2 regions of the Thioalkalivibrio sp. AKL9 genome follow, and region 2 is predicted to be linked to the other one. Evidence: predicted binding sites of a transcription regulator. Region 2 holds the regulator's gene; the other holds the start of a gene.
What was found. Region 2 encodes LexA, which represses DNA repair genes until DNA is damaged. Its sites were predicted from a motif close to TACTGTNNATATNNACAGTA; they were not measured.
Positions count from the first base shown of each region.

Region 1 (15,428 bases), on a different contig from region 2:
GCGCCTCTGAATCATGCTTCATGGCCTTCAATGTCGCCACCGAGGCGTCCCTCAGGACCATCGCCACGGTGGGGTGTACCTCCACCACCCGGGCGTCCGGGCGCTCGCTGCGGAGCAGGCGGCTGACCGCCACGCCCCGCAGCGTCAGGTAGGCCATGCGCGGTGCGGAAGGTGCCATGACGGTTCCGGCCGGCAATCCGTGTTCGACCGCCACGCGTCGCAGGGACTGGTCGGATGTGCGGCTGCCTCCGATGGGCGAATACGACAAGGGCGCATCCAGCCCCACAATCGCGCCCGCGGGTACACGGTCGAGGATCGCCTGGTCATCGGCCCCCGCCACCAGCTCCAACAGATCGAGCGCCCCACCCTGTTCACGGAACACGGCGACGGAGGTATGCGCGGCACTCCCGGGACCGGACAGGTCCACCCCGATGATCGTCTGCCCCATTCGATCTACCTCGGCCCGCTTCTGACGAAGGGCCACCATCGCATCGATCCTGGCCGGGTGCGATCAAAAACGGGATCGCGTGGTCCGAAAGTAACCTTCACATACATGGTGAGCCGCGCAGCCAATGAATTCTCCGGATGTGGAACGCGACCGAACCGTCGATCCGAACGAGGTGGAGCGCTACCGCGCCCTGGCCGAGATGTGGTGGCAACCGGATGGCAGACTCTGGCCCCTGCACGTGCTGAATCGCCTGCGCACCGACTACATCCGGGATCAGCTCTGCCACTCGCTCGGACGGGACCCGGAAGCCGACCACCCCCTGGCCGGCCTGCGCATGCTGGACATCGGCTGCGGCGGCGGCCTGTTGAGCGAGGCGATGGCCCGCCTGGGCGCGGACGTGCTCGGGGTGGATGTCGTCGACCGCAACATCGCCGCGGCGCGGCATCACGCCGAAGAACAAGGCCTGGATGTCCGCTACGAGGTCAACACCGCCGAGGCCCTCGCCGCACGCGGGGAAACCTTCGACGTGATCCTCAACATGGAGGTGGTCGAACACGTCGCGGACCTGCCCGCGTTCATGGGGAGCGTCAACCGCATGCTCCGCCCCGGCGGCCACACCTTTGTGGCCACCATCAACCGGAGTCCGGTCTCATTCGTGGTGGCGATTGTCGGCGCCGAGTACCTGTTCCGCATCCTGCCCCGGGGCACCCATCAATGGAAGCGCTTTGTGACGCCGCGGGAAACACGGGAGCTGCTCGCCCGGGACGGCCTGGAACCCGCGGCGCAGACAGGGGTCAAGGTAAATCCGCTCAACCGCCGGATGTGGTTGTCACGATCCATGAGCGTTAACTACATGATCCTGGCGCGCAAGCCCCCTGCCTAATCCGGCGTCTTCGCTCGCCGGACACGCCACCACGAGGCAGGAAGCGCGCGACCCATGGGTGGCCAGCACGCTCCATTCCTCCACCACCAGATCCGCGGCGGCGAGCTGCGCGCGGAGATCGGCCTCGTAGGTCACATGCCCAAAATCGATGGTCGTGATCCGCCGTAGCAAGGGCTTCAGCGTCTCCATCCAGCGCACAGTGCGCCGTTGAATCGTCTGCGTGAACACGAACCGGCCATCGGTTGCCAGCAGACCCTTGCAGTGGCGCAGGGCCCGCTCCGGATCGGGCAGCAGCATGAAGCTCGCAGAGAAATACACCACGTCGTAGGGCCCAGCCACGTGGTCATACACGGATTCCTTCCACACCTCGACGCTGTCCAAAAGCGGCGATCCCGCCAGACGCCGCCGAGCCCGCCGGACATAGTCGCCATCGATATCGATCCCGGTCAGGCGCAACCGCTTACGCCTCACGTCCCCAGCATTCGCCAGCAACGCCCCGCCCGTGCCGATGCCAACGTCCAGCACCCGGGCCCCCTCGGGCATCCGATCCAGTGCGGCTGCGTACCAGCGCGCCGTCAGCCGGAGAATCAGAAAATCATAGATTGCGCTTCGCATGGAACGTTTCGCCAGGTACAGGGGAGGGTTGTCGCGGCGGGGCCGTGCAAGCGCGCCGACCGCGATGCGCCACCCTACCGCATGACGGGGCACGATGATCGGACCACCCGGAAGCGCCAAATCGACAGGTCCGGAAGCCACTCATGGATCCGGGTCCGGAAAGAGATCCAGTTGATCCCGCGCACGCCCCTGCCCCGCCCGGCCCTGGATACGCGCCGAGAGTCGACGCCGGCTGCCATGACGCCGATGGATGCCAGCATTCTGCTGGCGGAAAGCACCGTTTCCCCGCACCGCCTTGAAGCGTTCACGTGCCCTCCTCGCAGCCTCTTTATGATCCACCAAGGGCGCCGGATAATCGTGTCCGATGCTGCAACTGGATTGGCGCTGCAGGCTTTCCGGCATCTTCCATGGCTGATGAATCCAGTCGCCCGGCACCCTTGCCAGTTCAGGCACCCACTGACGAATAAATTGGCCTTCCGGCTCCTGCTCCAGTGACTGCTTCACGGGGTTGTAGATTCGCAGGGCGTTGATGCCTGTCGTGCCTGACTGCATCTGCATCTGGCTGTAGTGGATGCCCGGCTCGTAGTCCGTGAACATGCGAGCCAGATGCAGCGCCGGTCGCCGCCAGTGGAGCCAGAGGCGATACGAGGCGAACGCGACGACCATCGCGCGCATGCACGCATCGACCAGCGAGTATCCTGTGAGGCCATCCTTCCAGGGACAAATTCGGTGCTCGTCAAAGGCGTCTTCGCGCAGGCCATCACACGCACGGTGCAGGTTGTGGAATTCGATGTCCGGGGCATCTTCCAGCTTCTGCAGGAAGTGGCAGTGCCAGTGCAGCCGTTCTTCGAACTGGCACAGCGACTTTTACCACGCGGCCTGCCGGCGATCCTGGCCGCTTGGTGCCCGTAACTGAATCTGGCGGTCACGCAAGGCCTGCAGCACGCGGCGTAACGAAACCGTGCCATAGGCCAGATGCGGACTCAGGCGGGAACTTGCCGTCCAGGCACGGCCGGGGCTGCTGATACCGCCGGCCTAACGCTGCCCGCGTTCCGGCAGCAAATCGCGCATAACCCCGCGTCCTGCCTCCGAGCCCGGTTCCTGCAGTTCGATCACGGCATCTGCCACCACACCCTTCGGGCAGCGCGGCAGGCGCTCCACGCCACCCGCCACGGCGGGTCCGGCGGCCAGGGCCCCGGGCGGCACAAACGCGGACTCGCGCATCAATTCCTCCCACTGGGACACCCAGCCATCGCGGTTACGCAGACCTCGGACTAGCCCATGCTGGCGATACTCCCGCCATGGGATGCCGCGATAGCGAAGCAGGTGCGCGACCGCGCCATCACGGTCATCGGTCCAGCGATTTCCGGTTTCCTGGTGGCTGTACACCGAGACCACAGGGATCTCTTCGCGCAGTTGTTCGAGCACATCCACCGCATCGCCCTCGCGCACGACGAGAGGTCGACCCCGTTCGGACACGGCCTGGTCCAGTTCCAGTAGGCTTGCGCGGACGAAATCCCAGTGACGCCGGCTGGTGTCCGAGAGCTCCCAGTAACCCGGTTCCACGATGTACAGCGGCAGTATCGGCCCCGCTTGTGCGGCGTGCTGGAGCGGGGCGTGATCATCGACGCGCAGATCGCGCTTGAACCATACGAGGTGGACGGGCTCGGGTATTCGGTACGGACTCCGGAACATGGGGCCTGAACCGGCCTGCATCGAAGGCGCCGGCCCAATCTTTCCCAGTGCAGACTCCCCAGCATGCCGCCAGGTTCGCTCGAGCCCCAGCCCAATGGCTGCACGAAACCCGACATTGAACTTGCTCGTCCGACACAGGACGAACGCTTTGTCTTGCCCCGAGGAACCATCCGACAGGAGCCACGCCCGATGAGCGGACGTTCGTTACTGGTGACCGGCGCCACCGGCGGCGTGGCGGGAGCGCTGTTGCAGGCACTCGATCCCGTATGGGACCGGATCGCCCTGATCTCGCGAGACGCCGACGGACTGGAAACCCTGTGTGCCCACCTGCCAGAGAGCCTCCAGGCATACACAATCGTCGCGGATGTCAGCACCGCGGAAGGCGCGGATCGGGCTATGGCCCAGGCCTCCGAACATCTCGGAGAGTCCCCCACGCAACTCGCCCACTGCGCGGGCAGCGCGCTTCTGGCGCCCTTGCACCGCACGACGGAGGCGCAGTACCGCGCCTGCATTGCCGCCAACCAGGACAGCGCCTTCTACACCCTTCGAGCCTGGGTGAAGGCCCGGCTACAAGCCAACGAACCCTCCGGCAGTGCCGTCCTGTTCAGCTCCGTCGTCGCTCAGATCGGGGTCTCCAATCACGAGGCAATCGCCATGGCCAAAGGCGCCATCGCCAGCCTGGTCCCCGCCGCTGCCGCGACCTACGCCGGTCACGGCATCCGCATCAACGGCATCGCCCCGGGTCTGACCCGGACGGGAGCTACCGAACGCCTGTTTGCGTCACCGCGTGCCGAGCAACAGATCACGGCGCAGTATCCGCTGCAACGCTACGGGCAGGCGGAGGATCTCGCACGGGCCGCCGCATGGCTCTTGTCCGACGAAGCCGAATGGGTAACCGGACAGATCCTGTCAGTGGATGGCGGTTTCTCCCGTGTGCGACCTCTGGTGCAAACGGGCGGCTAACGGGGTTTGGCACGCATAGCGATCATTGGCGCCGGTATCTCCGGGCTCACTGCCGCCCGGCGCCTGCATGATGCCGGACATGACTGCCTTGTGCTGGAGAAGAGCCGGGGCCTTGGCGGGCGCATGGCGACCCGGCGCGCTAATCACCTGACTTTCGATCACGGTGCCCAGTTTTTCACGGCCCGCGGCGCACGCTTTGCGCGACAGGTCCAGGCTTGGCAGCAGCAAGGTGTCGTAGCGACCTGGGGAGACGGCCGGCTGGTGGGCTGCCCTGGCATGACAGCCCCGGCCGACGCCCTGGCCACCCCTCTAAACGTGCGGCTCAATTCCCGCGTCGAGACGCTTCTACGGTCAGTCGATGGCTGGCATCTACGAGTTGAGAGGCCGTCGGAGAACGCCGACTTGGACGGACCATTCGACGCAGTATTGCTTGCGCTTCCAGCACCCCAGGCCGCCGAACTGGCGGTTACCGCCGGAATGGGCTTTCCGGAGCTCGACGGGGTTCGCTACGCACCCTGCATTGCGCTGTTGGCAGCTTTCGAAGGCCAGATCACAATGGACCGACCATCGCAGGAACTCTCCGGGCAACCGCTCGCCTGGGTAGCCCGCAACAACACCAAACCCGGCCGCAACGCAAAACCGGAGACGCTCGTGGCCCACGCAGGCCCAGACTGGTCCCGTGAGCACATCCAGAAAGACCCCGATCAGCTAGCGCAACCGCTGCTGACGGCCCTCCGGCCCCTGCTCGGCTCAGCCCGCCTCCTCCAGCATCAGGTCCATAGATGGCTATACGCACGGGTCGAACAGGCCGCCGACCAGTCCTGTCTCTGGGACGCGGAGCAACGGCTCGGCGCCTGCGGCGACTGGGCCCTGGGGCCGCGGGTAGAAGCTGCATTCGACAGCGGCGAAGCACTGGCCGACACGGTCCTTCAAGCCCTTCCGGCGCCGGACCGGCACGCCCAGTGACCAGCCCCTTCAAGTCCACCGGCCAGGCGCCGGATGGTCACACCGCCTTCTTCCCCACGACGCGGGCAGCCGCCCTGGAACGGCTCTCGGACTTCGGCCCCCTCGCGAGTCGTCACTACGCGGCTCAGCGAAACCGCGACCCCGGTCCAGGTGAACGCGACAACGTATCCCTGCTCTCGCCCTACATCCGCCATCGGGCCATTACCGAACACGAGGTGATCGCAAAGGTGCTCGCCCACCATTCACCCAAGGCGGCCGAGAAATTTGTCCAGGAGGTCTTCTGGCGCACCTACTGGAAGGGGTGGCTGCAGATGCGCCCCCAGGTCTGGCGGTCATTCCTAGACGAGCGCGACATCGAACAGGCGCGCCTCGCCAGGGACAACGGGTTGCGCGAGGCGGTCGCTGCCGCCGAGGCTGGACGCAGCGGGCTGGAGGGGTTCGATCACTGGGCCCGCGAACTGGTCGAAACCGGCTATCTGCACAATCACGCCCGCATGTGGTTCGCCTCCATCTGGATTTTCACGTTGAGGCTTCCATGGACCCTTGGGGCGGACTTCTTCATGCGTCACCTGCTTGATGCCGACCCAGCCTCGAACACCCTAGGCTGGCGTTGGATCGCCGGCATCCAAACGCCGGGCAAGACCTACCAGGCCAGTGCCGACAACATCGCGCGCTTTACCGATAACCGATTCCGCCCCACCGGCCTGGCGCCCCAGGCACCCGCGATCCGCGACGAGGCCCCACCTCCGCCCGGAGCGCTGCCCGCACCGCGAACTCTACCGCGGGACCGGCGCGTGCTGCTCCTGCTTCACGGAGACGACTTCAATGGCCATGAATTGCTGCCGAAAGGAACCAACGTGGCCGCGGTCGCCGTCACTCCGCGTGGTCACCCCGACATGCCCTGGCCGTTTGGTCCCAAGGCCGCCACCTGGGTCGACGCACTGGCCAAGGACGCGGTGCAGCACGCGGGCGAGGCCCTGCAAAAGCCCGCATCCGTGCTCCCGCGGCTACACGCTGATGCCCTCCGCGTGCAGTGCGTCGCCGCCAGCGTGACCACCATTGCCACACCCGAGGCGCCCGTCGGGCCCTTGGCCAACGCCCTCGATACTCTTGCGCACAAGTTGGCGGAAGACGGAATCGAGATCATCCCCCTGCGCCGGACGTGGGACGATCTCGCTTGGCCCCATGCAACCCACGGGTTCTTCCGCTTCAAGCGCAAGATCCCCGCACTGCTCGCCCGCAACGGCTTGTAGCGCCAGGCAGTCCGATCAGGTCGGGCGCGGATGATTCAGCAGGTAGCGCTCTTGATCGATGCTTTCGATCGCGCCGGGGCGGGCCAATCGCACCTCTCGAATGGCGTCTTCCGACGCCAATCCGCGTTCGATGAGGGTCAGGGCGGCAATGGTCCCGGCTCGGCCCTGCCCCCCTCCGCAGTGGAAAACCACGCGCTCCCCGGCCTGTAACCACTGGTGGACCCGTGGTCCGATGTCCTTCCAGCCCTCTTCCCAGGGTCGGTCGGGGGCCGCCATGTCACCGATCGGCAAATGCAGCCAGCGCATGCCCGCAGCCTGCACGGCCTTCCCCAGATCGCGTACGCCAAGGCTTTCCAGCTCACCCTCCTGGTTCAGGGTCACGACCGCAGTTGCGCCCCAGCCAGACAGGGCCACCAGATCCGCCTGTACATCCCGCGCCTCACAGACCTCGCGATCCCGACGCTTGCCAGGGCAACGGGTCATACCGATCGCGCCACCCTCCAGCAGGTGGATCGTGCCGATTTCAAGCGTGTCTGCCGAATGGGTGGTCGTCAGTGTCACGGTGCTTTCCTGCAGAAATATGGTGGTAATGAATCAAAGGTAGGGACCAATCAGGTGCGTGATCCACCCCGCCAGGCGGCGCCGCAGCGGCCGGTTCTCCCAGTCCTCGATGGTCAGGCGCTCCGCATCGGCCTTGTCCACCTCGATCAGTTCGCGGATCTCGCGGGCGAAGCCTTCGTCCCAGATGTTCAGGTTGGCCTCGTCGTTCAGCCGAAACGACCGGTTGTGCAGATTCGCGGAGCCGATACTGGCCCAGCGGTCGTCGATCGCCATCAGCTTGGAGTGGTACATGCGTGGATGATACTCGTACAGTTCCACCCCGGATTCGAGCATCGGCCGCCAGCGATTAACCGATGCATGACGGAAGAAACCGAAGTTCATGCTGTCGCCCGGGACCAGCACGCGAATACGGACGCCCCGGTCGGCCGCCTCCTCCAGTACCTCCAGGAACCGCGGATCGGGATAGAAATAGGCCGTACCGATCGTGATGTGCTCTTCCGCCGCGGCGATGGCATGCAGAAACATCAGGCGCACCCGGTGACGCCCCTCGCGCGGGGCACTGTTAACCATCTGGGCGTCGCGATCCCCCATTTCGGACAGCTCGGGGAAATACGCCTCGCCGGTGGGCATCCGCCCCGTGGCGTCCAGCCAGGTCTCCAGGAACACCGCCTGCAGATTGCCGACCACCGGGCCCTGGATGCGGAAGTGATTGTCGCGATAGCCATCGCGGTCGTCACCGTCAACCCAGGGATCGGCCACATTGGCTCCCCCGATGAAGCCGGTATGACCGTCCACCACCAATAGCTTGCGGTGCGTGCGGTGATTGAAGCGCGACAACTGGTACCAGGACGGCTCGCGCCAGCGCACCAGCTCCACCCCGGCCTCTTCCATGCGCTCGAACATCTCCGGGTCAGCATCGCGCGAACCAAGGAAATCCAGCATGGCATGCACCCGAACCCCGCGTTCCGCCGCACGCGCCAGGGCCTCGGAGAAGATCGCCGCCTGCTCGCCCCAGTACTCGTACACCCCGAAGGTGACCGAATGCTCGGCGTTTTCGATCGCCTCGATCTTGGCCGCGTAGATGGCCTCGCCGTCCTGTAACAGGTCAATGCGGTTGCCGCTCATGATCGGCTGCTGCAGGAGCAGGCCCATGTCCCGCCGGAACTGCTCCGACGAAGTCCCGTACTCCAGCGCCAGCGGCTCTTTCAGCCGGTCCGGTTTCGGCAACGCATTGAACAGCACCACATTCCCCAGCGCAAAGATCAGGGCAATCAGCACCACCGGGAGCAGGACGTAGCGCATGGGGTCTCCAGGCACGCAGCGAATACATGAGGATTTTGGCTCAGTGTACACAGCCGGTTACAAAAACCGGCGAAGGTTCGTCAGGTGGCCTGTTATCCCGGCACCGCGTTGAAGCGTAATGGGTTGGCGATCCCCCCGGTCATTGTGGGACGGATTCCATATACTGTATATATCGACAGTATATGGAATCCGCAGCCCATCCCCCCACCCGCAAGCATGCCGGCGCCCCCCCGGCCTATGCCGAACTGACGACGCTCAGCAACTTCTCGTTCCTGCGCGGGGCTTCGCACCCGGAGGAACTGGTCGAGCAGGCGCAGGCACTGGGCTATCGCGCGCTGGCGCTGACCGATATCGCCTCGCTGGCGGGTGTAGTACGAGCACACTCGGCAGCAAAGGAATGTGGGTTACACCTGATCCTGGGGGCGACCTTCCGGCTGGCCGATGGCCCCACCCTGACGCTTCTGGTGCGCAATCCCACGGGGTATTCCGCCCTGTGTCGATTGATCACTCGGGCCCGCGGCGCGGCGGACAAGGGACACTACCACCTGACGCGCGCCGACCTGGATACCCTGCCCGCCGAGAGCCGCACCGGCTGGCACAGCCTGCTGCGGGTCGAGGCCGACAGCCCAGGGGCATCGCTCGCCGAAGCGGCCCACTGGCTGTCCGGATGGGCCGCCCCAGGTCAGGGCCACCTGGCCGTGAGCCAGTTGCGTACCCCCGAAGATGCCACCCTGACGGCCCGCGCCCGGGCGCTGGGAACCGCCACTGGACTCCCGCTCGTCGCCTGCGGCGACGTGCACATGCACCGGCGCGGCCGGCGCGCCCTGCAGGACGTGCTTACTGCCCTGCGCCTGCGTTCGACGGTCGCGGAGGTGGCGCATGAACGCTTCCCCAATGGGGAACGCTGCCTGCGCCCACGGGCCGAGCTGGCCGCGCTGTATCCCACCGCCTGGCTTGAGGCCAGTGTAGCCATCGCGCGGGACTGCGACTTCTCGCTGGACGCGGTCACCTACCGCTACCCCACCGACCCGTTGCCGACGACCTTGACCCCGTCCGCCTACCTGCGCGAGGAGACCCTCAAGGGCGCGCTCAAACGCTGGCCCGACGGCATCCCGCCGAACGTGCAGGAACAGATCGAACGCGAACTGGGCATCATCCGCGAGCTGGGCTACGAGCCGTACTTCCTGACCGTCTACGACATCGTGCGCTTTGCCCGCAGCCGCGGGATCCTGTGCCAGGGGCGCGGCTCGGCCGCCAACTCGGCGGTTTGTTACGCACTCGGCATCACCGCGGTCGATCCCTCGCGCTCCAGCATGCTGTTCGAGCGCTTCATCTCCGCCGAGCGCGGCGAGCCGCCGGACATCGACGTCGACTTCGAGCACGAACGCCGCGAGGAGGTGATCCAGTACATCTACCGGCGCTACGGCCGCGAGCGCGCCGCGCTGGCCTGCACGGTGATCCGCTACCGCCGCCGCAGCGCCCTGCGCGACGTCGGCCGGGCGCTGGGCATCTCGCGTGCACGGCTGGATGCGCTGACCGCCAACCTCGCCTGGTGGGACGACGGCATCCCCGCCGAGCGCCTGCGCGAGGTCGGGCTGGACCCGGACGGCGCCCTGGCCCGCCAGTGGCAGACCCTGACCGCCGAGCTGCTCGGCTTCCCGCGCCACCTGTCGCAGCACACCGGCGGCTTCGTGATCGCCGAGGGCCGGCTGGACGAGCTGGTCCCCATCGAGAACGCGGCGATGCCGGAGCGCTCGGTAATCCAGTGGGACAAGGACGACCTCGACGCGGTGGGCCTGCTGAAGATCGACGTGCTGGCGCTGGGGATGCTCTCCTGCGTGCGCCGCGCGCTGGAACTGATGGCGCGTCACCGCGGCCGCAACTGGGGCCTGGCCGACATCCCCGCCGAGGATCCGGCGGTCTACCGCATGCTGCAGAAGGCCGACACCCTGGGCGTATTCCAGATCGAGTCGCGCGCGCAGATGAGCATGCTGCCGCGCCTGAAGCCCACGAACTTCTACGACCTGGTGATCGAGATCGCCATCGTGCGGCCCGGCCCGATCCAGGGCGAAATGGTGCACCCCTATCTCAAGCGCCGCGCCCACCCGGAGCGGGTGCGCTATCCGAACGAAGAGGTCAGGCGCGTGCTCGGACGCACGCTGGGCGTGCCGATCTTCCAGGAGCAGGTGATCGAGCTGGCGATGGTCGCGGCCGGTTTCTCCGCCGGCGAGGCGGACGGGCTGCGCCGCGCGATCGGCGCCTGGCGCCGCACCGGCCAGCTCGCGCGCTACCGCGAGCGCCTGATGGACGGCATGCGCGAACGCGGCTATCCGGAGAGATTCGCCGAGCAGCTGTACAAGCAGATCCTCGGTTTTGGCGAATACGGCTTCCCCGAGTCGCACTCGGCGAGCTTTGCGCTGATCACCTATGTCTCGTCCTGGCTCAAGTGCCACGAACCGGCGATCTTCGCCTGCGCCCTGCTGAACAGTCAGCCGATGGGCTTCTACGCCCCGGCGCAGATCGTCGCCGACGCCCGCCGCCACGGCGTGGAAGTCCGCCCGGTGGACGTGCGCCACAGCGACTGGGAGTGCACGGTGGAACCGCTGGCCGGGGGCGACGCGCTGGCCCTGCGCCTGGGCCTGAACCGCGTCGGCGGGCTGGCGCGCGACGTCGCCGAGCGCGTGGTCACCGCCCGCGTTGAGCGGGCCTTCGCGGACGTGCCGGATCTGGTGGCCCGCGCCAGGCTCACCCGCGCCCAGGCCAATCGCCTGGCCCGCGCCGACGCGCTCAAGGGCCTGGCCGGCAACCGCCACCAGGCGCGCTGGGCGACCGAGGCGGTGGAGGAGCCCCTGCCGCTGTTCGCCGAGGGGCCGGGCGAGACCGTGCGCGAGGCCGACGTGACCCCGTTATTACCCCGCCCGGATGCCGTGGACGACCTGGTGCAGGACTACGCCACCCAGGGCCTGAGCCTGGGCCCGCACCCGCTGGCGCTGATGCGCCCGTCCCTGGAACAGCACCGCCTGGCCACCGCCGCCCGGCTACTTGAACAGCCCGGCCACAGTGGCGCCCGCTACGCCGGCCTCGTGATCACCCGCCAGCGCCCCGGCTCGGCCAACGGTACGGTATTCCTGACCCTGGAGGACGAGACCGGTACGCTCAACCTGATCGTCTGGCCGGATCGGGTGGAGCGCTTTCGCGCCGAGGTCCTGCACGGCCGCCTGCTGGAGGCCCACGGCGAGTGGCAGTACAGCGAGGGCGTCGGCCACCTGATCGTGCAGCGCCTGATCGATCGCAGCACCTGGCTCGGCGAACTCGCCACCCACTCCCGCGACTTCGGCTGAACCGCAAAGCGGCCAGTTCAGGTACGTCCGGCGAGGTGGCCGATGCGCTGGCTGACCTTCTCCCAGGCTCCTTCCAGAGCGGCCAGCGGATCGCGGCGCCGCAGGGCGCGACGAGAATGGATCCACTGCCCCGTGGGACCAGCCGGCTCGGCGTCGTGTGCAGACTCGATAATCCGCGAGACCACGGCAAACTGGTTGTACTCCTCCAGCACCCGGCGCCGGGCCTCGAGGATGTGTGGCAGGCGTTGTTCGTATTCGTTGTCGCGGATGGCGCGGCGAATGCGTTCCGCCGTCCCCTCCACGTCTTCGATATCAATCGCGATGAAGCTCTCCGGCGGAAAATAGTCCGTCGCATTGGGCGCACCGTAGTAAAACGGGAGCGTCGCGCCGAGAAAGGCGTCCGCCAGCTTCTCGGTCCAGTGGTGCGCACCCACGTAATTCTCCACCGCCAGATGGTACCGGTACGCGTCCAGGCACTCGGCCTTGTCATCCAGCGGCTGCACCCCCTTGCCAAAGATCTCCAGTTCCGGCAACTCGGACTTCAGCGCCCAAGTGAAGTCATAGCGCCGCCGGTGCAAGGTGTGGCGCTGGCGTTTCGCCGAACACATGGTGGCGATCTCGCGGGTCTTCTCCAGCGGCGGCTTCGCGTGCATATCGTTGTACGCCCGCTCGCCCTGACTGCCGAAACCGTAGTACCAGAGCATCCCCTGCTGGGAATGGATGCGCCGCCGGTGCTTGAGGGCCCATTCCGGGTGCGAGGTCAGCACGCGCCCGAACTGCCGGGTAAAACGCCGGCCGTAGGACTTGATGGACGGCGGCTCCATGGTTACCAGGAGCGTGCGCTCGGCCCCACAGGTCAGCTGTTCGCTGTAGTGCCGGTTGCGCCCGGTGTTGGAAGGAAATTCGTCGTAAACCACCAGCCAGTCGTAGTCCGTTACCGCGGGGTCGAAAACGAACTCGCAGCGCCCCCAGCGCGCCTCGCCGTCCGGCAACTGGTGGCGCCAGATACCCTCGCGCATGGTCGAGAGAAACTTGACCCGAATCGGACGCGAGGTGGGCTCGGTCACGGCCGATCTCCGCCGCGTTCCAGGAACTCGGCATAGGCCCCGGAGAGCCCCTCTTCAAGTTCGATTCGGGCCTTCCATCCCAGCGCCGCGAGTCGCGAGACATCCAGCAGCTTGCGCGGCGTCCCGTCCGGGCGCGAGGTGTCAAAACGCAGTTCGCCGGCAAAGCCGACCACCCGCGCCACCAGCCGCGCCAGGTCGGCGATCGCAAGATCCTCGCCGGTGCCGACGTTGATATGGCTCAACATCGGTTGCGTGTGTTCTGCGTAGGTCACGTGATCGAGGTTCATCACGTGTACACAGGCCGCCGCCATGTCATCCACGTGGAGGAACTCCCGGCGCGGGGTGCCACTCCCCCAAACGGTCACATGCCCGGCTCCGGCCCGCTTCGCCTCGTGAAAGCGCCGAATCAGCCCGGGAATCACGTGGCTGTTCTCCGGGTGATAGTTGTCACCCGGGCCGTAGAGGTTGGTCGGCATCACCGAGCGGTAATCCGTTCCGTACTGCCGGTTGTAGCTCTCGCACAGCTTGATGCCGGCGATCTTGGCAATCGCGTAGGGCTCGTTGGTCGGCTCCAGCGGCCCGGTCAGCAGGGCCTCCTCGGGGATCGGCTGCGGCGCCTCGCGCGGATAGATGCAGCTGGACCCGAGAAAGAGCAGCCGCCGCACGCCCGCGATGTGCGCGCCATGGATCACGTTCGTCTGGATCGCGAGGTTGTCGCGGATGAACTCGGCCGGATAGGTGTTGTTGGCATGGATGCCCCCGACCTTCGCCGCCGCGAGGTAGACCCGATCTGGACGCTCCACGCGCATGAAGGCCTCGACCGCCGCCTGATCGGTCAGGTCCAGCTCCGCATGGCTGCGGGTCAGCAGTTCCACCCCCGGCCAGTCCTCTAGCTGGCGACAGATCGCGCTGCCCACCATCCCGCGGTGTCCGGCGACGAAGACGCGTTGCGATTTACTCATGGCGGCTCAGGGTCCGGTAGCCGTGGTCGCGCACCAGCTCGTCCCGCTCGGCGCTCCTGAGGTCCTCGCGCACCATCTCGGCCACCAGTTCGTCAAAGCGAATGCGCGGTTCCCAGCCCAGCTCGCGCTTGGCCTTGCTGGCATCCCCCAACAGGGTCTCGACCTCGGTGGGACGAAAATAGCGCGGGTCCACCGACACGATGCAGCGGCCCTTTTCGTCGAATCCCTGTTCGTCCACGCCCTCGCCGCGCCATTCGATACGCATGCCCAGCTCGCGCGCCGCGGCATCCACGAAGTCGCGCACGCTGTGCTGTTCGCCGGTGGCGATCACGTAGTCGTCCGGGGTTTCCTGCTGCAGCATCAGCCACTGCATCTCGACGTAGTCACGGGCATGCCCCCAGTCCCGTTTGGCATCCAGGTTGCCCAGATAGAGCCGTTCCTGCAGCCCCAGCTTGATGCGGGCCAGGGCGCGCGTAATCTTGCGGGTGACGAAGGTTTCGCCGCGCACCGGCGATTCGTGGTTGAACAGGATGCCGTTGCAGGCATACATCCCGTAGGCCTCGCGGTAATTCACCACGATCCAGTAGGCATACAGCTTGGCCACCGCATACGGGCTGCGCGGATAGAACGGGGTGGTCTCGTCCTGCGGGGTGGCCTGAACCTTCCCGTAGAGCTCCGAGGTGCTGGCTTGATAGAAGCGCGTGGTCTGCTCCATACCGAGGATGCGGATCGCCTCCAGCACGCGGAGCGTGCCCAGGGCATCGGAGTTGGCGGTGTACTCCGGCTCCTCAAACGAGACCGCGACATGCGACTGCGCGGCGAGATTGTAGATCTCGTCCGGCTGCACCTGCTGAATGATGCGGATCAGGCAGGTCGAATCGGTCAGATCCCCGTGATGCAGGATGAACCGGCGATCACTCTCGTGCGGATCCTGATACAGGTGGTCGATACGATCGGTATTAAACAGAGAGGAGCGGCGCTTGATGCCGTGCACCTCGTAGCCCTTGTCCAGCAAAAACTCGGCCAGGTAGGCCCCGTCCTGCCCGGTAATCCCGGTGATCAATGCCACTTTGGCCATGCCAACTCCTGCTCGCAGGCCACGCCCCGTCCGCGCGCCACCCAAAAGGGCGGATCATAGCATTCCCGGAACCACCCGATGCCCGGTCACGCGCGGCCGTACACGTCCTCCAGACGGACAATGTCATCCTCGCCGAGGTAGCTGCCGGATTGCACCTCGATCAGTTCCAGCGGGAGCGCGCCGGGGTTCTCCAGGCAGTGAACCTGGCCAATCGGGATGAAGGTCGATTCGTTCTCGGTGACCAGGTAGTTCTGCTCGCCATTGGTCACCCGCGCGGTGCCGCTGACTACTACC
Region 1 covers NZ_KB905104.1:225,919-241,346, forward strand. Annotated here, with positions in the region: gene D573_RS0103200 (DUF429 domain-containing protein) at 1-487, opposite strand, end outside; gene ubiG (bifunctional 2-polyprenyl-6-hydroxyphenol methylase/3-demethylubiquinol 3-O-methyltransferase UbiG) at 573-1,331, shown strand; gene D573_RS0103210 (bifunctional 2-polyprenyl-6-hydroxyphenol methylase/3-demethylubiquinol 3-O-methyltransferase UbiG) at 1,278-1,946, opposite strand; partial or broken gene D573_RS14935 (FAD-binding domain-containing protein) at 2,088-3,620, opposite strand; gene D573_RS0103230 (SDR family NAD(P)-dependent oxidoreductase) at 3,831-4,604, shown strand; gene D573_RS0103235 (NAD(P)/FAD-dependent oxidoreductase) at 4,611-5,570, shown strand; gene D573_RS0103240 (FAD-binding domain-containing protein) at 5,567-6,823, shown strand; gene D573_RS0103245 (cyclin-dependent kinase inhibitor 3 family protein) at 6,839-7,384, opposite strand; gene D573_RS0103250 (phosphatidylserine/phosphatidylglycerophosphate/cardiolipin synthase family protein) at 7,418-8,686, opposite strand; gene D573_RS0103255 (error-prone DNA polymerase) at 8,869-12,027, shown strand; gene D573_RS0103260 (glycosyltransferase family 10 domain-containing protein) at 12,045-13,094, opposite strand; gene D573_RS0103265 (GDP-L-fucose synthase) at 13,091-14,056, opposite strand; gene gmd (GDP-mannose 4,6-dehydratase) at 14,049-15,134, opposite strand; gene D573_RS0103275 (mannose-1-phosphate guanylyltransferase/mannose-6-phosphate isomerase) at 15,221-15,428, opposite strand, start outside.
Region 1: D573_RS0103255 (error-prone DNA polymerase) is a predicted target of LexA. The motif match lies at 8,848-8,867, and genes of this name have one in related genera.

Region 2 (15,428 bases):
AGCTGCCTGGGCGAACTGTCGATGGTCTGCGTGGCGCACCCCTCGCATCCCCTGGCACAGGCCGGGGCGGCGCTGAGACGGCGCGACCTGCAGGCACACCGTCAGGTGGTGGTGCGGGACTCGGGCGCCCAGGCCTCCGGCGAGGGCGGCTGGGTGGAGGCCGACCAGCGCTGGACGGTCTCGCACATGGGGACGGCCTGCGAGATCCTGCGCTCCGGTATCGGCTTCGCCTGGATGCCGGAGGACCGGATCGCCAAGGATCTTGCCGCCGGGGGCCTGGTCGAATTGAATCTGGAGGCCGGGGCGCGTCACGCGGTGCCGTTCTACATCACGCATGCCGATCGCGACCGCGCCGGCGCGGCCAGCCAGTCCCTGATGGACGCACTGGAACAGGCCTTCCGAGGCGAGCCTTAGTAGCCAACCATCGCTTGTGGGAGCGGGCTTGCCCGCGAAGCCCCCGCCCGCGCCGGACAATGGCCACAAAGCACAACCCAACACGAAACCACAACAAGGAACCAACCATGTGCGGGATCGCAGGAGAATTCGTCTGGGGGGACCGGCGCGCGAGCAGCGAGGCCGTGGCGCGCATGCTGCCCTGCCTGGAGCGGCGCGGGCCGGATGCCGATGGCCTGTGGGCCTCCGGTCGGGTCGCCCTGGGCCACCGGCGGCTGTCGATCCTGGACCTGTCGCAGCGGGCGCACCAGCCCATGTTCGACCCGGAGACCGGGCTTGCGCTGGTGTTCAACGGCGCGATCTACAATTTCCGCGCGCTGCGCAGCGAACTGGAAGGACGCGGCCACCGCTTCTTCTCCACCGGCGACACCGAGGTCATCCTGCGCGGCTACGCCGAATGGGGCGAGGGCATCGTCGCGCGCCTGCACGGGATGTTCGCGTTCGCACTGTTCGATGGCAACGCCCAGCGCCTGCTGCTGGCACGCGACCGCATGGGCATCAAGCCGCTGTACCTGGCCCGCGTCGGTGACGGCATCCGCTTTGCCTCGAACACCCAGGCGCTGCTGGCGGCCGGCGACGTGGACACCGAGCTGGATGCAGAGGCCCTGCACATGCTGTTCTCGCTGCACGCGGTGGTACCCGCGCCGCGCACCGTGCTGCGCGGTATCCGCAAGCTGGAGCCGGGGCACTATCTGAGCATCGACTCGCGTGGCCAGGAGCGGTTGCAGCGCTACTGGACGCTGCATGCGCACCGCCCCGCCGAGCCGGTATCGGACGCGGAGTGGCAGGAACGTATCGAGCATTCCCTGCGCCAGGCCGTGCGCAAGCGGCTGGAGGTGGCCGACGTCCCGGTGGGCGTGCTGCTCTCCGGCGGGCTGGACTCCTCGCTGCTGGTCGCGCTGGCGATGGAGGAGGGCGCGCAGGACCTGCGCACCTTTACGGTCGGCTTTGAGGACCAGCCGGAGGAGAAGGGCTCCGAGTTCGAATACTCCGATCCGGTCGCCGAACGCTACGCCACCGACCACCAGGCGACGCTGATCCCCAACGATCAGGTGCTGGCCCGGTTGCCGGAGGCGGTGGGTGCCATGGCCGAGCCGATGTTTGGCCAGGATGCGGTCGCCTTCTATCTGCTGTCCGAGCAGGTCTCGCAGCACGTGAAGGTGGTGCAGTCCGGTCAGGGCGCCGACGAGGTCTTCGGCGGCTACTTCTGGTATCCGCAAATGGCCGAGGATCGCCACGGCGACTGGGTGGAGCGCTTCCGTCGCCACTACTTCGACCGCGACCACCCGGAGATGGCCGAGATGCTGCGCCATCCGCCGGCGAACGACGTGACCGGCGACTGGCTGCGCGAACAGTTCTCCGAGCTCGAGACCGACCGCGCGGATTCCTTCATCGACGCGGTGCTGGCGCTGGATGCGACCACGCTGATCGTGGACGATCCGGTCAAACGCGTGGACAACATGACCATGGCGTTCGGCCTGGAGGCGCGGGTGCCGTTCCTCGATCACGAGCTGGTCGAGACCGCCGCCGCGATGCCGCCCCACCTGAAGCTGGGCGATGGCGGCAAGGACGTCCTGCGCCGCATCGCCCGCGGCCGGCTGCCGGACGCGGTGCTGGACCGGCCCAAGGGCTACTTCCCGGTGCCGGCGCTGAAGTACGTTCGAGGCGACTTCCTCGAGTTCATGCGTGACATCCTCACCTCGCGCGCCGCCCGCGAGCGCGGCCTCTACCAGCCGGCCTACATCGACAAGCTGCTGGACGCCCCGGATGAGTACTTCACCCGTATCCAGGGCTCCAAGCTCTGGCACGCCGCCCTGCTGGAGTACTGGTTGCAGACCCACGTGGACCGGTAATCGCCGTATGGAACGGGTGCGGATCCGGCGCGTCTACGACCCGGTCGATCCCGGGGATGGGGCCCGTGTGCTGGTCGACCGCCTGTGGCCGCGCGGCATGAAGAAATCGGCGCTCGCGCTGGATGCCTGGGAAAAGTCCCTTGCCCCGTCCGCGGATCTGCGCCGCTGGTTCGGCCACGACGTGGAGCGCTGGCCCGAGTTTCGTCGCCGGTACCGGGCGGAACTGGGAGCAGCCCCCGAGGAGGCATGGGCCCGGTTGCTGGGGTATGCCCGGCGTGGCCGCCTGACCCTGCTAACGGCGACCCGGGACGTGGAGCACAGCCATGCTGCGGTCCTGCGCGATCTCCTCGAGGCCGAATGGGCCGAAGAGGCGGCGAATGGCGAGTGGGCCTCGCCGGTATGCTTCGCACCCGACGAGCCAGGATCGGATCCGGATTGACCGCGCCGCGTCTCCCTCAGGATTCCTTCAGGCGCGGCATCAGCATGGTGAGGTTGCAGGGCATGGTGCGGTCGTCGAGCTGGGCGCGGATGATGCGGTCCCAGGCGGTGCGGCAGGCGCCGGTGGAGCCGGGCAGCACGAAGAGGTAGGTCCCGTTCGCGACGCCGGAGAGGGCGCGCGACTGCAGGCTGGAGGTGCCGATCTCCTCATACGAGAGCATGCGGAACAGCTCGCCGAAGCCCTCGATGGTCTTGTCCAGCAGCACCGAGGCGGCCTCGGGGGTGCCGTCGCGGCCGGTAATGCCGGTGCCGCCGGTGGTCAGCACCGCGTCGATATCGGGATCGGCGATCCAGCGCGAGAGTTCGGCGCGGATGGCATAGATGTCGTCCTTCACGATCTTGCGCTCGGCCAGCCGGTGACCGGCGCTTTCAAGGCGTTCCACCAGGGCGTCGCCGGAACGGTCCTCCGCGAGTTCGCGGCTGTCGGAGACGGTGAGCACAGCGATGTTCAGCGGTGTCTTGACGGGCGTGGTTTCCGGCGCGGAATCGGTCATGGCAACGTCCTGTTGGTGTATCGTGGCGTCCATCTTAATGAGTTGCTGGAGTTCCGGGAATGTCGGAGCGGGTACAGAAGGTCCTGGCGGCGCGCGGGCTGGGTTCGCGGCGCGAGATCGAGGGCTGGATCGAGCGCGGCGAGGTGCAGGTGAACAACCGCACCGTGAAGCTGGGCGACCAGGTCGACGAGCACGACGTGATCCGCGTGCGCGGGCGCATCGTGCGGCGCCCGGAGCATCCGCATCGGTGGATCGTGTATCACAAGCCGGTGGGCGAGATCTGCAGCCGCTCGGACCCCGAGGGGCGGCGGCCGGTGTTTGCCAGCCTGCCGCGGTTGAAGGGGCAGCGCTGGGTGGCCGTGGGACGGCTGGACCTGAATACCTCGGGCCTGCTGCTGTTCACCACCGATGGCGAACTGGCCAACCGGCTGATGCACCCGAGCATGGCCCTGGAACGCGAGTACGCGGTGCGCGTGCTGGGCGAGGTGCCGCCGGCGACCCAGGACATGCTGCGCGAAGGCGTGGAACTGGAGGATGGCGCGGCCCGTTTCGACAGTCTGGAAGAGCAGGGTGGGGAAGGCGCCAATCACTGGTTTCATGTGGTGGTCAGCGAAGGCCGCAACCGGCTGGTGCGCCGCCTGTGGGATGCGGTCGGGGTCACGGTCAGCCGCCTGATCCGGGTGCGCTACGGGCCGGTGGTCCTCGGGCACGGGCTGAAGACCGGTGCGGTGCGGGATCTGGAGACCCGCGAGGTGGCCGGGTTGTACGAGGCGTCGGACCTGCCCGTGCCCGACTCCGTGCGCACGCGCGGTCGCGGCGGCCCGCGACGCGATCCGCGCGGCAAACCGCGGGATCAACGCCCCGGCAAGGCGGCGCCGGCGGGCAAGGCCCGCACCAGCCGGGCGGCGCGCGAGGACGGCTGGAGTTCGTCGCCGCCGAAGAAGCCGGGCAAGTCTTCGTCCCCCGCGGGTCGCGGCGGCTCCCGGGGCGCGAAGCCTGCGGGAGGTCGACCCGGCGGCCGCTCGGGCGGCGGTGGTAAACCGGGCGGTAGCCGTCAGCGGTAGCTCCTGTGCGGATCCCCGAGCTTCTGGATGCCCTGCGCGCGGAGTACGGCGACCTGCAGTGGTGGCCGGCGGAGACGGCGTTCGAGGTGATGGTTGGCGCGGTGCTGACGCAGAACACCAGCTGGACCAACGTCGAGAAGGCGCTGGCCAACTTGCGCGGTATCGACGCGCTGTCGCCGGAGGGCTTGATGGCCCTGAGCCGGGAAGAGTTGGCCGAACACATTCGTCCCAGTGGCTATTTCAACGTGAAGGCGGATCGCCTGCGCCACCTGCTGGCCTTCCTGGAGGCGTCCGGCGGGATTGAGGGTCTGGCGGCGCTGGACACCGACGCGCTGCGCGCGGCGCTGCTGGGGGTCAAGGGTGTCGGACCGGAGACCGCCGACGATATCGTGCTGTACGCCTTCGGGCGCCCGGTGTTCGTGGTGGATGCCTATACCCGCCGGTTGTTCGAACGTCTGGACCTGCCGCAGGCACGGGCTCCGTACGATGCGCTGCGCGAGCACGTCGAGGTGGCTCTGGGGCCGGATGTGGCGGCGCTGAACGACCTGCATGCGCTGATCGTGGAACATGGCAAGGAGCGCTGCCGGCCGCGGCCGCGCTGTGATGCCTGTCCGGTGCGGCGGCACTGCACCCACGCCGAGGCCTGAAACCCACCGCCCGGCCGCTTGACGCCCGCGGCGGGGCGCCGGAACCTGAGAGGCATGTCCGACTGACCAGGGAGGTCCCATGCGTTACCTGTACACCCTGTTGATTATCGTGTTCGTCGCGGTGGTTGCGATCTTTGCGATCCAGAACCTGCGTCTCGTAACGCTCAACTTCCTCACCCTGTACGTAACCCTGCCACTGGCGCTGCTGATTGTCGGAATCTACCTGCTGGGCCTGGTCTCCGGGGGTGCCCTGGTCGCGTTGCTGAAGCGCTGGATACGCGGCGCCAGTCGTTGAGCCGCGTGGTGTCCTTCGGGGCGGCATCCCTCGATGGCTGACATGATCCGCCGCCATCCGCTGGCGGTGATCGTGGTGGCGCAGCTATTCGGGACGTCGCTGTGGTTTTCGGTCAACGGGGTCGGGCTGTCGCTGCAGCAGGCACTGGGGTGGTCGCCCGCCGAGATCGGCTGGCTCACGATGGCCACCCAGCTCGGTTTCATCACCGGGACCCTGGCGGTCGCCGCCACGGGGCTGGCGGACCGCTTTCGCGCCAGTCGTGTGTTCGCCATTTCGGCGCTTTTCGGGGCCGGACTCAACGCCATCTTCATCCTGCTCGCCGGCGTCTGGGAGCTGGCCCTGCTGACGCGCTTTCTGGTCGGGCTGGCACTGGCCGGGGTCTATCCGCTGGGCATGAAGCTGGTGATCGGCTGGACCCCGCAGTACAAGGGCTGGGCGCTGTCCTGGCTGCTCGGAATGCTGACCCTGGGGACCGCGCTCCCGCATCTGCTGCGTGGCGCCACGCTCGATTTCCCGTGGGCGGTGCCCGTGCTTCTGGCCTCGGGCCTGGCCCTGCTGGCCGCGCTGATGATCCTGCGTCTGGGCGATGGCCCGCATCTGCCGCCACCGGGGCGCACGCCGGGGCTCGGGAAGGGCTTCCATGCCCTGGCACGGCGGGATTTTCGCGCCGTGGCCGGGGGCTACTTCGGGCACTGCTGGGAACTGTATGCGTTCTGGACGCTGGTGCCTCTGCTGGTCGCCCGTGAGCTCGCACGGATGGAGGCCGATGCGGCCCTGATTCCGTGGCTGGCCTTTGGCGTGATCGCGCTGGGTCTGGCGGGCTGTGTCTGGGGTGGGCGCCTGAGTCGGGGCCTGGGAAGCCTGCGTGTGGCGCGGGTGGCACTGGCAACCTCGGGCCTGGCCTGTCTGCTGTACCCGCTGCTTGCGGGGCAGTCGCCCTGGTTGCTGTTCGGCCTCCTGGCGCTGTGGGGGCTCACGGTGATCGCGGACTCGCCCCAGTTCTCCGCGCTGGCCGCGGACAGCGCGCCGGAGGATGCCGTGGGTTCCGCGTTGAGCGTGATGAATGCGATCGGCTTTGCGCTGACCCTGCCGGGCATCTGGCTGACCGGCTGGTTATGGGCGGATGGCGGGGTTTGGGTCCTGTGGCTGTTGCTGCCCGGCCCGTTGCTGGGGCTTTGGGCGCTGGCGCGCCTGTCGGCGCCGCATCGCGCCCGGGAAGCCGTGGATTGACACGAGTGCCGGGCTGCGGCGGCCGCGCAGCCATGCGGGGCGCTCAGTTGCTGTGGGGTGCCGGGTCGGGTGCCGTCAGCAGGGTCTGTGCGCGCTGGAGCAGCTCGGCGGCGGCATCGGGCTGTTCGCGCAGGGCGCGGCTCCAGTGCGGGAACAGGTTCTGTTCCTCGCGGCCTTCGTGCTTGGCCAGCGCGCCGGAGATCAGGGCGAAGAACGGGGCCACGGCCCAGGCCTCGTCCGCGCCTTCGCTGAATTCGTGTTCCAGCATCGCGGTCTGTTCCAGGATCTCGTCGTGCTCGCGCAGCATGATCGAGGTGGGATCCTGGCCGTTCGGGCTGCGGGGCAGGTCCAGCAGGGGGACGATCAGGTCGTTTTCCACCTTCACGTGGCGCCGCAGGCCGTCGACATAGGCGTGGAAATCCGGCGCTGCGCCTTCGAGGTCGCCGGCGTTGACCTTGTGCAGGGCGCTGGCGAACAGGCGGTCGATGCGCAGGTGATCGCGTTCCAGCAGGTCGACCAGGTCCACCGGGGCGACGTCCTCGCGGCGTTGTACCGCGAGCTTCCACAAGGGCGGGCCGTCTTCGAGCACCCGCCAGTGGATGGCCTGACGCAGCTGCAGGCTGACCGCGTCCATCAGCATCTTCGGTTCCTGATCCAGCCAGACCTCGAAGACCTGACCGCTGCGCAGTTCGCGCAGGGTGTAGTACGCGCGGGTGTGGGCATGCTCGGCCAGGCCGCGGAGGTCGAGTACGAAATCAGCCACGGTCTGCGCTCGCGATACCCCGGCGTGCGGCCATGGCGGCACCGATGGCGCGGCGGTCTTCCGGGCCTAGCAGGTGCTCGGCAAAGGGGAGTACGGCGCGCTCTTCCAGATCGAGGTGGATGCGGTATTGGCGTATCCAGGCGTCGGCCCCGTCGAGGTCCGCCGGCTGGCCCGCGGCGATGCGTTGCAGGGCCGGCTCCAGTCGATCCCAGCCGGCCTCGATCTCGTCATGTTCGGCGGTCAGGCGGTCCAGCCATTCGCACAGTTGTGGATGACTCTCGGGGTGGCCACAGTGCTGGCGCAGCACGGGGAACAGGTCCTGGTCCTCGTCCGCGTGGTGGTTGGGCGCTGCCTCGTGAAAGTAGTTCAGGACCCGTTGCGCGGCGCCTCGGGCCTCTTCGTCGGCGCCTTTGTCGGCCAAATGGGCGGGCAGGCGCTCGAGGATGTCCAGAGAGTTGAGGATTCGGCGATGGCACGCCCGCAGCAACTCGATGGGCTGCTGGAATCCGGGAACACTTTCGTGGAGTTGCGCGTGCATGGGGTATCGGACCTTCGCAGAGTGGTCAACAAGCAGGCGACTTTCGCCGAAGCGCTCGCGCCCCGTCTTGATCTCGATCAATGTAAATTGAATATAGCTTAAAGTATGCTGTGCGAAACCTGGCCTGGAGCTTTTGATGCACCCTCGGAACCGGATGTTCATCCTCGCGGCCCTCGCCTATGCCCTGCTGGGCGGGCTGCTCGGCATCCTCTGGCTGGCCCATCCCGGCCTGATCCCCGGCAATGTGCCGCGCATCCATGGCCACCTGATGCTGCTGGGGTTCGTGACCATGATGATCTATGGCGTGGGTCTGCATGTGTTGCCGCGCTTTTCCGGACGTTCGCTGTTCTCCGAGCGCCTGGGCCATGTGCAGTTCCTGCTGGCGAATCTCGGGCTCCTGGTGATGATCGCGGGCTGGCTGGTCTTTCATAACCCGACCGTCGCGGTCGGCGGGGCGATGGCCTGGGGGGCGATGATCCTGTTCGCACTGAACATTGCACTCACCGTGCGTCACTACGGTCCGAAGGGGGCGTAATGAGTCATACGGAATACAACGGCTGCGAGTTGCCGGACGACCTGTTCTATGACCTGGATTATGTCTGGGTCCGTCCGGAGGACGACGGCACCTTTACCCTCGGGATTACCGATCCCGCCCAGACCATGGCGGGGCGGGTGCAGTACTTCCGCTTTCGCAAGCCGGGTTCGCACCGCGCCGCGGGCAAGCCGGTGGCGCGGCTGGAGTCCGGCAAGTGGGCGGGGGGCATCCCTACGCCGTTCGACGGCACCATTGAGCGCATCAATCCGGCCGTGGAGGCCGATCCGGGGCTGGTGAACGTGGCCCCCTATACCGCTGCCTGGGTCGTGGTGATGCGCCCGGACGATCCGGAAGCGGCGCTGGAGCGGCTACATACCGGGGCCGAGGCGATTGCCGGTCTGAAACAATGGGTCGATCGCTACGACATCCACTGCATGCGCTGCGCGGACTAAGGGCGGGATCATGAAAGTGGAACTGCTGGTGTCCGAGTGGTGCGCCTCCTGCCACGATGCCGAGCGCATCTGGCGCGAGGTTGCGGAAAACAAACAGATCGACTTCGCGGTGGTCGACATGGGCCAGCCCGAAGGGCGCGAACTGGCGACCCGGCTGCGCATCCGGTCGATCCCGGCCGTGGTGGTGGATGGCGAGCTCAAGCACATCGGGCTGCTGGATCGCACCGCCGCGACCGCACTGGTGGCGGAGGCCCCGGAACGCACACAGAAGGCCGCGCGCCATGTCGGGCTGGGGTTGTCGGCCTCCAGCCGGGCCTCGGTGCTGGGCGCGATGATCTGGCTGCTGATCGCGGGTGCCGCGTTGCCACTGGGCGGGTTCTTCCTCGAGGGTGCGGCGCGTCCGGCCGCGCTGCATGGCTTTACCCTGGGTTTTCTTCTGTTGCTGATCATGGGGCTTGGCGAGCACATGCTGCCGCGCTTTACCGGCCACCCGATCGCCAGTGGCTGGCTGTGGGCCTGGACGCCGCAGGTCCTGGTGCATCTGGCCGTGCTGGGCATGGGGCTCGGCTGGATCCTGGGCGTTGCGATGTTGACGGCGGTGGGTGCGGTGGCGGCGCTGGTCGGGCTGGTCCTGTTCACCCTTCGGGTGGTCCCGCTGCTGGTACGTCCGTCGTTGTGACCCGGGCGCGCGCTAAACTTGCGGTTCACGCAGCCAACGGAGTCCTCCTGTGAGTCTTTTCGAGAAGCGTATTCGCGAGCTGGAACAAAGCCTGCCGCATCTGGAACCAGGGGAGGTGGCGCGCTGGCTCGAGGAAGAGAAACCGTTTCTGCTGGTGGATGTGCGCCAGCCCGAGGAGGCGGCCGCGGGGACGATCGAGGGCGCGATCAACATCCCGCGGCCCAAGCTAGAGGCCGGTATCGAGTCTCATATGGCGGATGCGGACCAGCCCGTCGTGGTGTTCTGTGGCGGTCGCGGCCGGTCCCAGCTCGTGGCCGACAGCCTGCGCACGATGGGTATCAATGCGCATGTGCTGCGCGGGGGCTACGCGGCGTGGCGGGAGACCTGGCCTCGGTGAGGGCGCAAGGCAAAGGCTAGGGAGACGCTGATTAATTCGCACGTCCGCGTTGGTGCCCCGTTTTTTCCGAGACAAGGCGCGGTGCGCAGCGCCGTAGTCACTCTACGGTCAAACGCCGCAACGCAGGATCGGGGAAAATGGGGCGCCAACCCCTTGAGGGCTCGGCCGCCCGTTGTTGACGAAAATGGGCCCGCTGACCGCGTTGCGGCTTGCTTATGTAGCTCGGCTACACTTCGCTCACCGCGCCTTGTCAGCGAGAAAAATCGATCGAGCGCGGACGTGCGAATTAATCAGCGTCTCCCTATGTGCGGCTCCCGCTTACGAGCACTGTGATGGGCGCTATGGCTTTTTTGCCGGGTCTTGGCTAGTCTCCCGAGTAAGTTTCCCGGTTTCCGGAAATTCCCTGAATATTATTTGCCTGGCGCGTCTCCCCGGAGGCGCGTTCTGCATTCTGGAGTAAGAAAGTGAACAAGCCGAAGATCATTGTCTCCACCACGGACATGGAGCGCCTGGACAAGCTGCTGGAGTCCCTTCCGGATGGCAGTTTCCCCGGCAAGGCCGATCTCGAGTCCGAACTGGATCGCGCGGATGTCGTGGATTCGCACGAGGTTCCGGGTTCGGTGGTGACGATGAACTCGAAGGTCCGGTTCCGGGTGATCGAGTCCGGCGACGAGTTCTCGATGACACTGGTGTACCCGCGTGATGTGGACGAGAGTGGCGGCACGCTGTCGATCCTGGCGCCGGTGGGCAGTGCGCTGCTGGGCCTGTCCGAGGGCGACGAGATCGAGTGGCCGCGCCCGGGCGGGGGGCAGATGCACGTGCGCATCGAGGAGGTCGAGTACCAGCCGGAGCGCGCGGGCGAATACCACCGCTGAGGCGGCGTCCCCCCTCAGCCCCAGTAACCCTGGCGATACCACTGGCCGCTGCGCAGGCAGCGGTACAGCCAGAGCCGGCGGCCCTGACGGTCGCGGCTGCAAGCGTAGTCGCGGCGCGCGTCCTGGCCGTGATCCCACCAGCCATCTTCCAGTCGTCCCAGCCATTGGGGCTGGTCGGGGGGCGCGGCGGGCTCGGGGCCCTGTAGCCAGAGGGCAGTTCCGCAGGCCCGTTGGCCCGGGGTTGGAGCGGTGGGGGCCGGAGTGGTGGCGAGATCGTGTCGCGGCCGCTGGGCATCCTCCGGTCTCGGTGTGCGGCGGTTGATCAGGCGGGCGACGGCCTGCTCGCCCAGCCGGGCGCGCAGGCGAGCCAGCACGGCGGGTAGCTGATCGGCCGGTGGTCTGCTCGCCGGGTCTGCGGCGAGCAGACTGTCGCCCCGGGCCGGTGGGTCCAGCAAGCGGGGTGCCTGCAGGCGCAGGCCGATCACCGCCGCCGGCAGGGTCTCGCGATCCAGTCGGGTCTGCCACAGGGGCAGCCACTCGTCGGTGCGAATGCCCGGCTGCCCGCGCTCCAGTGAGATGCGGGTACACGCCTCGCGGTGGGCCAGTTCCAGTGTCATCCCCTGCAGGCTGCGGTTCAGGCCGCGCAACTGCGCCTCGGCCTGGCGCAGCAGCCGCTTGAGCGGGAAGGCCAGGGTCGCCGTGGCGTGGATCTCGTGCTCCAGGCGCAGGGACAGATCCAGCACCGGGGGTGGCGCAAAGCGGGGCAGGGTCTCCGCGCGCCGCGCCAGCAGTCGGTCCAGCAGGTCCAGCAACTCCGGTCCGTGGCGTCGGGCCAGTTCGGGGCGCGACAGGCGCAGCAGATCGCCCAATTGGCGCAGGCCCACGGCGCGCAGGCCCTCGCGGGTCGCGGCGGCCAGCGGCAGGGCCTCCAGCGGAACCAGGGACAGGATGCGGCGCAGGGCCTCGGGGTCTTCCGCGATCGCGGGGTTGCGCAGGCGGGCCAGCAGGCGCGCGGCGGCGGGGCTGCGGGCCAGGCCAATACGGGGATGGAAGCCCAGTTCGGTCAGCGTGTCCCGCGCCTGGTGGCGCAGGGCCTCGAGGCCGCCGAACAGGCGGCGGCTGCGCCCGACCTCCACCAGGATGCGCTGTGCCTCCGGCTCCGGGTGCACGTGATCGGAGAACCGCAGCAGTACGCCGGCCAGCATCTCCAGTTGGGCCTGCAGGGTGTCCGGGGCATGCTCGACCAGTTCCGGGGTATCCAGCACCGCCAGGGCATCCCCCAGCGCCATGCCGGGGCGGGCACCCGCCTGGCGGGCGGCGCGGTTGGCGGCGTGCACTCGGGGGGCAGGGTCGGATTCCACCACCAGCAGGGGGCGCTGAAGCCGCCCGGGGTCCGGCTCCGTCCGGGCCAGCGCATCCAGCGCAAGGTGCGGCAGGTCGATTGCCATCCAGTGTTCCTGCCGCGGCCGGGCGGCGCGGGTGGCGGTGTGCGTCTCCGGTGGCCGGGGTGCGGTGGCGGGCAGGGCTGCGGCCGGAAGCAGGCTCAGTTGTTGTCGGACCGGCTCCGGGTGTGTGGCCGCACGCGAGGGACGGGCAGGCTGGCCCATCTCAGGCCTCCGGTGGTTCGGGAACCTGCAGGGGGTGGCCGGAGCGGGCCCAGTGGCCGGCCCCCTTCAGGCAGTGCAGTTCCAGGCCGGAGGCCGCGGGCTGCCAGCGCAGGCGCTGGTGGGCCGGCGAAGGCTGTGCCGCGGCGTTTGGTGGCCGGTACAGGATCGTGCAGGCCCGGCTCTCGCTGGCAGCCAGACGCAACCGGCGTAGCAGGGCCGTCTCCACGGGGCCGCGCAGCCAGGCGAGCAGGACGCCAAAGGCGGGATCGCGCAGGCACTGTTCGCCGGCCCACAGGGTGTCGCGGTCGTGCTCGGTGTGGATCAGCAGGACCCGCTCCGGCGGGATTCCGAGGGTCTGCCAGCCCGGCAGCCAGGGCGTGGCCGGGGGCGCGATCACCGCGATCCAGTAGCCGTCGCGGCCGCAGGCGGCCAGCATGGGGACCAGCAGCCGGGTCTCGCCACAGCCGAACGGGGCCCCCAGCAGTTCGATCAGCTGGCCGCGCGGCCAGCCGCCGCCCAGGGCCCGGTCCAGTTCCGTATGGCCACTGGGCCAGACCGGGGCATCCGTGGCCGGGGCAGCACTGCGCCCGCGCCAGAGCGCCGGGTGGTCGAGCAGGGTATCCAGCGCGCCCATGGCTTAGGTCTGGGGTTCGAGATCGCGCAGTACGCCCACGCCGATCCCCTCGATGGCCAGTTCCTGGCGCTCGAGGTCGATCTCGATGGGGGCGAAGTCGGGGTTCTCCGGGAGCAGGCGCACCTTCGGGCCGTCCTGCGCGAAGCGCTTGACGGTGACCTCGTCCTCGATGCGGGCGACCACGATCTGGCCGGGCCGGGCCTCCGGGGTCTGGCGCACGGCCAGCAGGTCGCCGTCGAGGATGCCGGCGTCGCGCATGCTCTCGCCGTGTACGCGCAGGAGATAGTCCGGGCGGCCGCGGAACAGGGCGTCGTCGACCCGATAGTGGCGCTCGATATGCTCGGTGGCAAGGATCGGCGAGCCGGCGGCGACGCGCCCGACCAGAGGGAGTTCGGCCGGTGCGCCACGGGCGGCGCCCGGCAGGCGTATGCCGCGGGAGGTGCCGCCCAGCAGTTCGATCGTGCCTTTCTTCTCCAGGGCCTTCAGATGGCACTCGGCCGCGTAGGGCGAGCGGAAGCCGAAGGCCCGGGCGATCTCGCTGCGGGTCGGTGCCGTGCCCTGGGTGGCGATGGTCTCGGCGATGTAGTCGAAGATGGCTTGCTGGCGTGCAGTGAGCGACACGGGGCACCCTCCGGTTGCTGTCTATATATACAGTACAGGGGTCGCTGGCGCGAGGACAAGAGCGGCGCATCCATCCGGAGTGCGTGTTTGCTCCTGACGGCCGGTTTGTTCCACCACGAAGCGCACGAAGAAGGTCAAGGGCGGTTGCGCCACAGAGGATTACGGAGAAAACCCAGGGAGGTGTTGCGGCCCGGGCGTAGGATGCTGTTGAGCGAAGCGAAACGCATCGATCCGGGAACCTCGCCACCCTTGGGATGGCTACACGATGCGCTTCGCTTCGCTCATCACATCCTGCCGGCCCTTGCCTTTCTTCGTGCCTTCGTGGTCAATCCGCCCTGGGTCTTGATGTGGTATTCAGGTGGGGGTGTAGTCCAGTGGCAGGGCGGTGCGGTCGACCACGCGGCGCAGCACGAAGCTGGAATGGACGCTGTCCACGCCCTCCAGTCGGGTGATGCGGCGCAGCAGGAATTCCTGGTAGGCATCCATGTCGGGGACGACCACCTGCAGCATGTAGTCCGCCGACTGGCCGGTGATCAGGTAGCAGTGCTGGACCTCGGCGTAGCTCGCCACGGTCTCCTCGAAGTGGGCGAAGCGCTCCGGGGTGTGGCGGTCCATGCCGATATGGATCAGGGCGGTCAGCTCCAGCCCCAGGCTGCGCCGATCCAGCAGGGCTACGCGGCTCAACAGGACGCCGGCCTGTTCCAGCGCACGTACCCGACGCAGACAGGGGGAGGGGCTGAGCCCCACGCGATCGGCCAGGGCCTGATTGGACAGGCTCGCATCCTCCTGCAGGATCTCGAGGATGCGGCGGTCATAGCGGTCGAGTCGGTGTGGTTCGGATTTCATGGTTGAATATTGCTCTACAGTGGCTTTATTGCGCAAGGATAGTGCGCAACTATTGCGTTCTTAGGGAAAAACGCAAGGTTATGCCGGGGACAATGCGTTAGGATAATGCACAGATAGAAATCCGGAGCGTGGCACCCGACCACACGGCGAGGCCGCGCCCCTTACAGGAGATGAACACGATGGCCTTCGATCACACCAAGTACGCCCCGTTCCCGCCGATCGACAAGTCCGATCGGCGCTGGCCGGCGCAGCGCACCACGGCCGCCCCTCGTTTCTGCGCGGTGGACCTGCGCGACGGCAACCAGGCGCTGGTGCACCCGATGAGCGTGGAGCAGAAGATGCGCTTCTTCGAGGTGCTGGTGGAAATCGGTCTGACCGAGATCGAGATCGGCTTCCCGTCCGCCTCGCAGATCGACTACGACTTTACCCGCCGCCTGATCGATGAAGACCGGATCCCCGAGGGCGTGTACATCCAGGTGCTGACCCAGGCGCGCGAGGACCTGATCCAGAAGACCTTCGCGGCGCTGGAGGGCGCCCCGCGCGCGGTGGTGCACGTGTACAACTCCACCAACCCGGCGCAGCGCGAGCAGGTCTTCCGCATGGATCGCGACGGCGTGCGCGGCATTGCCGAAAACGGTGCGCGCTGGGTGCGTGACCATGCGGCGAAGTACCCGCAGACCGACTGGATCTTCCAGTACTCGCCGGAGAGCTTCTCCACCACCGAACTGGACTTCGCGGTCGAGGTGGTCGATGCGGTGAATGCGATCTGGCGCCCGGACCAGGGCCAGAAGGTCGTGATCAACCTGCCGGCCACGGTCGAGTCCGCCACGCCGAACGTCTTTGCCGACCAGGTCGAGTGGTTCTGCGACCACGTGCAGTACCGCGAGCATTTCTGCGTGTCGCTGCATACGCACAACGACCGGGGCACCGGCGTGGCCGCGGCCGAG
Region 2 covers NZ_KB905110.1:96,765-112,192, forward strand. Annotated here, with positions in the region: gene D573_RS0109050 (LysR family transcriptional regulator) at 1-414, shown strand, start outside; gene D573_RS0109055 (N-acetylglutaminylglutamine amidotransferase) at 522-2,306, shown strand; gene D573_RS0109060 (DUF488 domain-containing protein) at 2,314-2,745, shown strand; gene moaB (molybdenum cofactor biosynthesis protein B) at 2,762-3,298, opposite strand; gene rluB (23S rRNA pseudouridine(2605) synthase RluB) at 3,358-4,362, shown strand; gene D573_RS0109075 (endonuclease III domain-containing protein) at 4,368-5,009, shown strand; gene D573_RS0109080 (lipopolysaccharide assembly protein LapA domain-containing protein) at 5,089-5,304, shown strand; gene D573_RS0109085 (nitrate/nitrite transporter) at 5,347-6,534, shown strand; gene D573_RS0109090 (hemerythrin domain-containing protein) at 6,578-7,297, opposite strand; gene D573_RS0109095 (hemerythrin domain-containing protein) at 7,290-7,916, opposite strand; gene D573_RS0109100 (hypothetical protein) at 7,972-8,370, shown strand; gene D573_RS0109105 (glycine cleavage system protein H) at 8,370-8,822, shown strand; gene D573_RS0109110 (thioredoxin family protein) at 8,833-9,501, shown strand; gene D573_RS0109115 (rhodanese-like domain-containing protein) at 9,551-9,898, shown strand; gene rnk (nucleoside diphosphate kinase regulator) at 10,363-10,773, shown strand; gene D573_RS0109125 (DNA polymerase Y family protein) at 10,788-12,221, opposite strand; gene imuA (translesion DNA synthesis-associated protein ImuA) at 12,382-13,014, opposite strand; gene lexA (transcriptional repressor LexA) at 13,018-13,635, opposite strand; gene D573_RS0109140 (Lrp/AsnC family transcriptional regulator) at 13,990-14,481, opposite strand; gene D573_RS0109145 (2-isopropylmalate synthase) at 14,661-15,428, shown strand, end outside.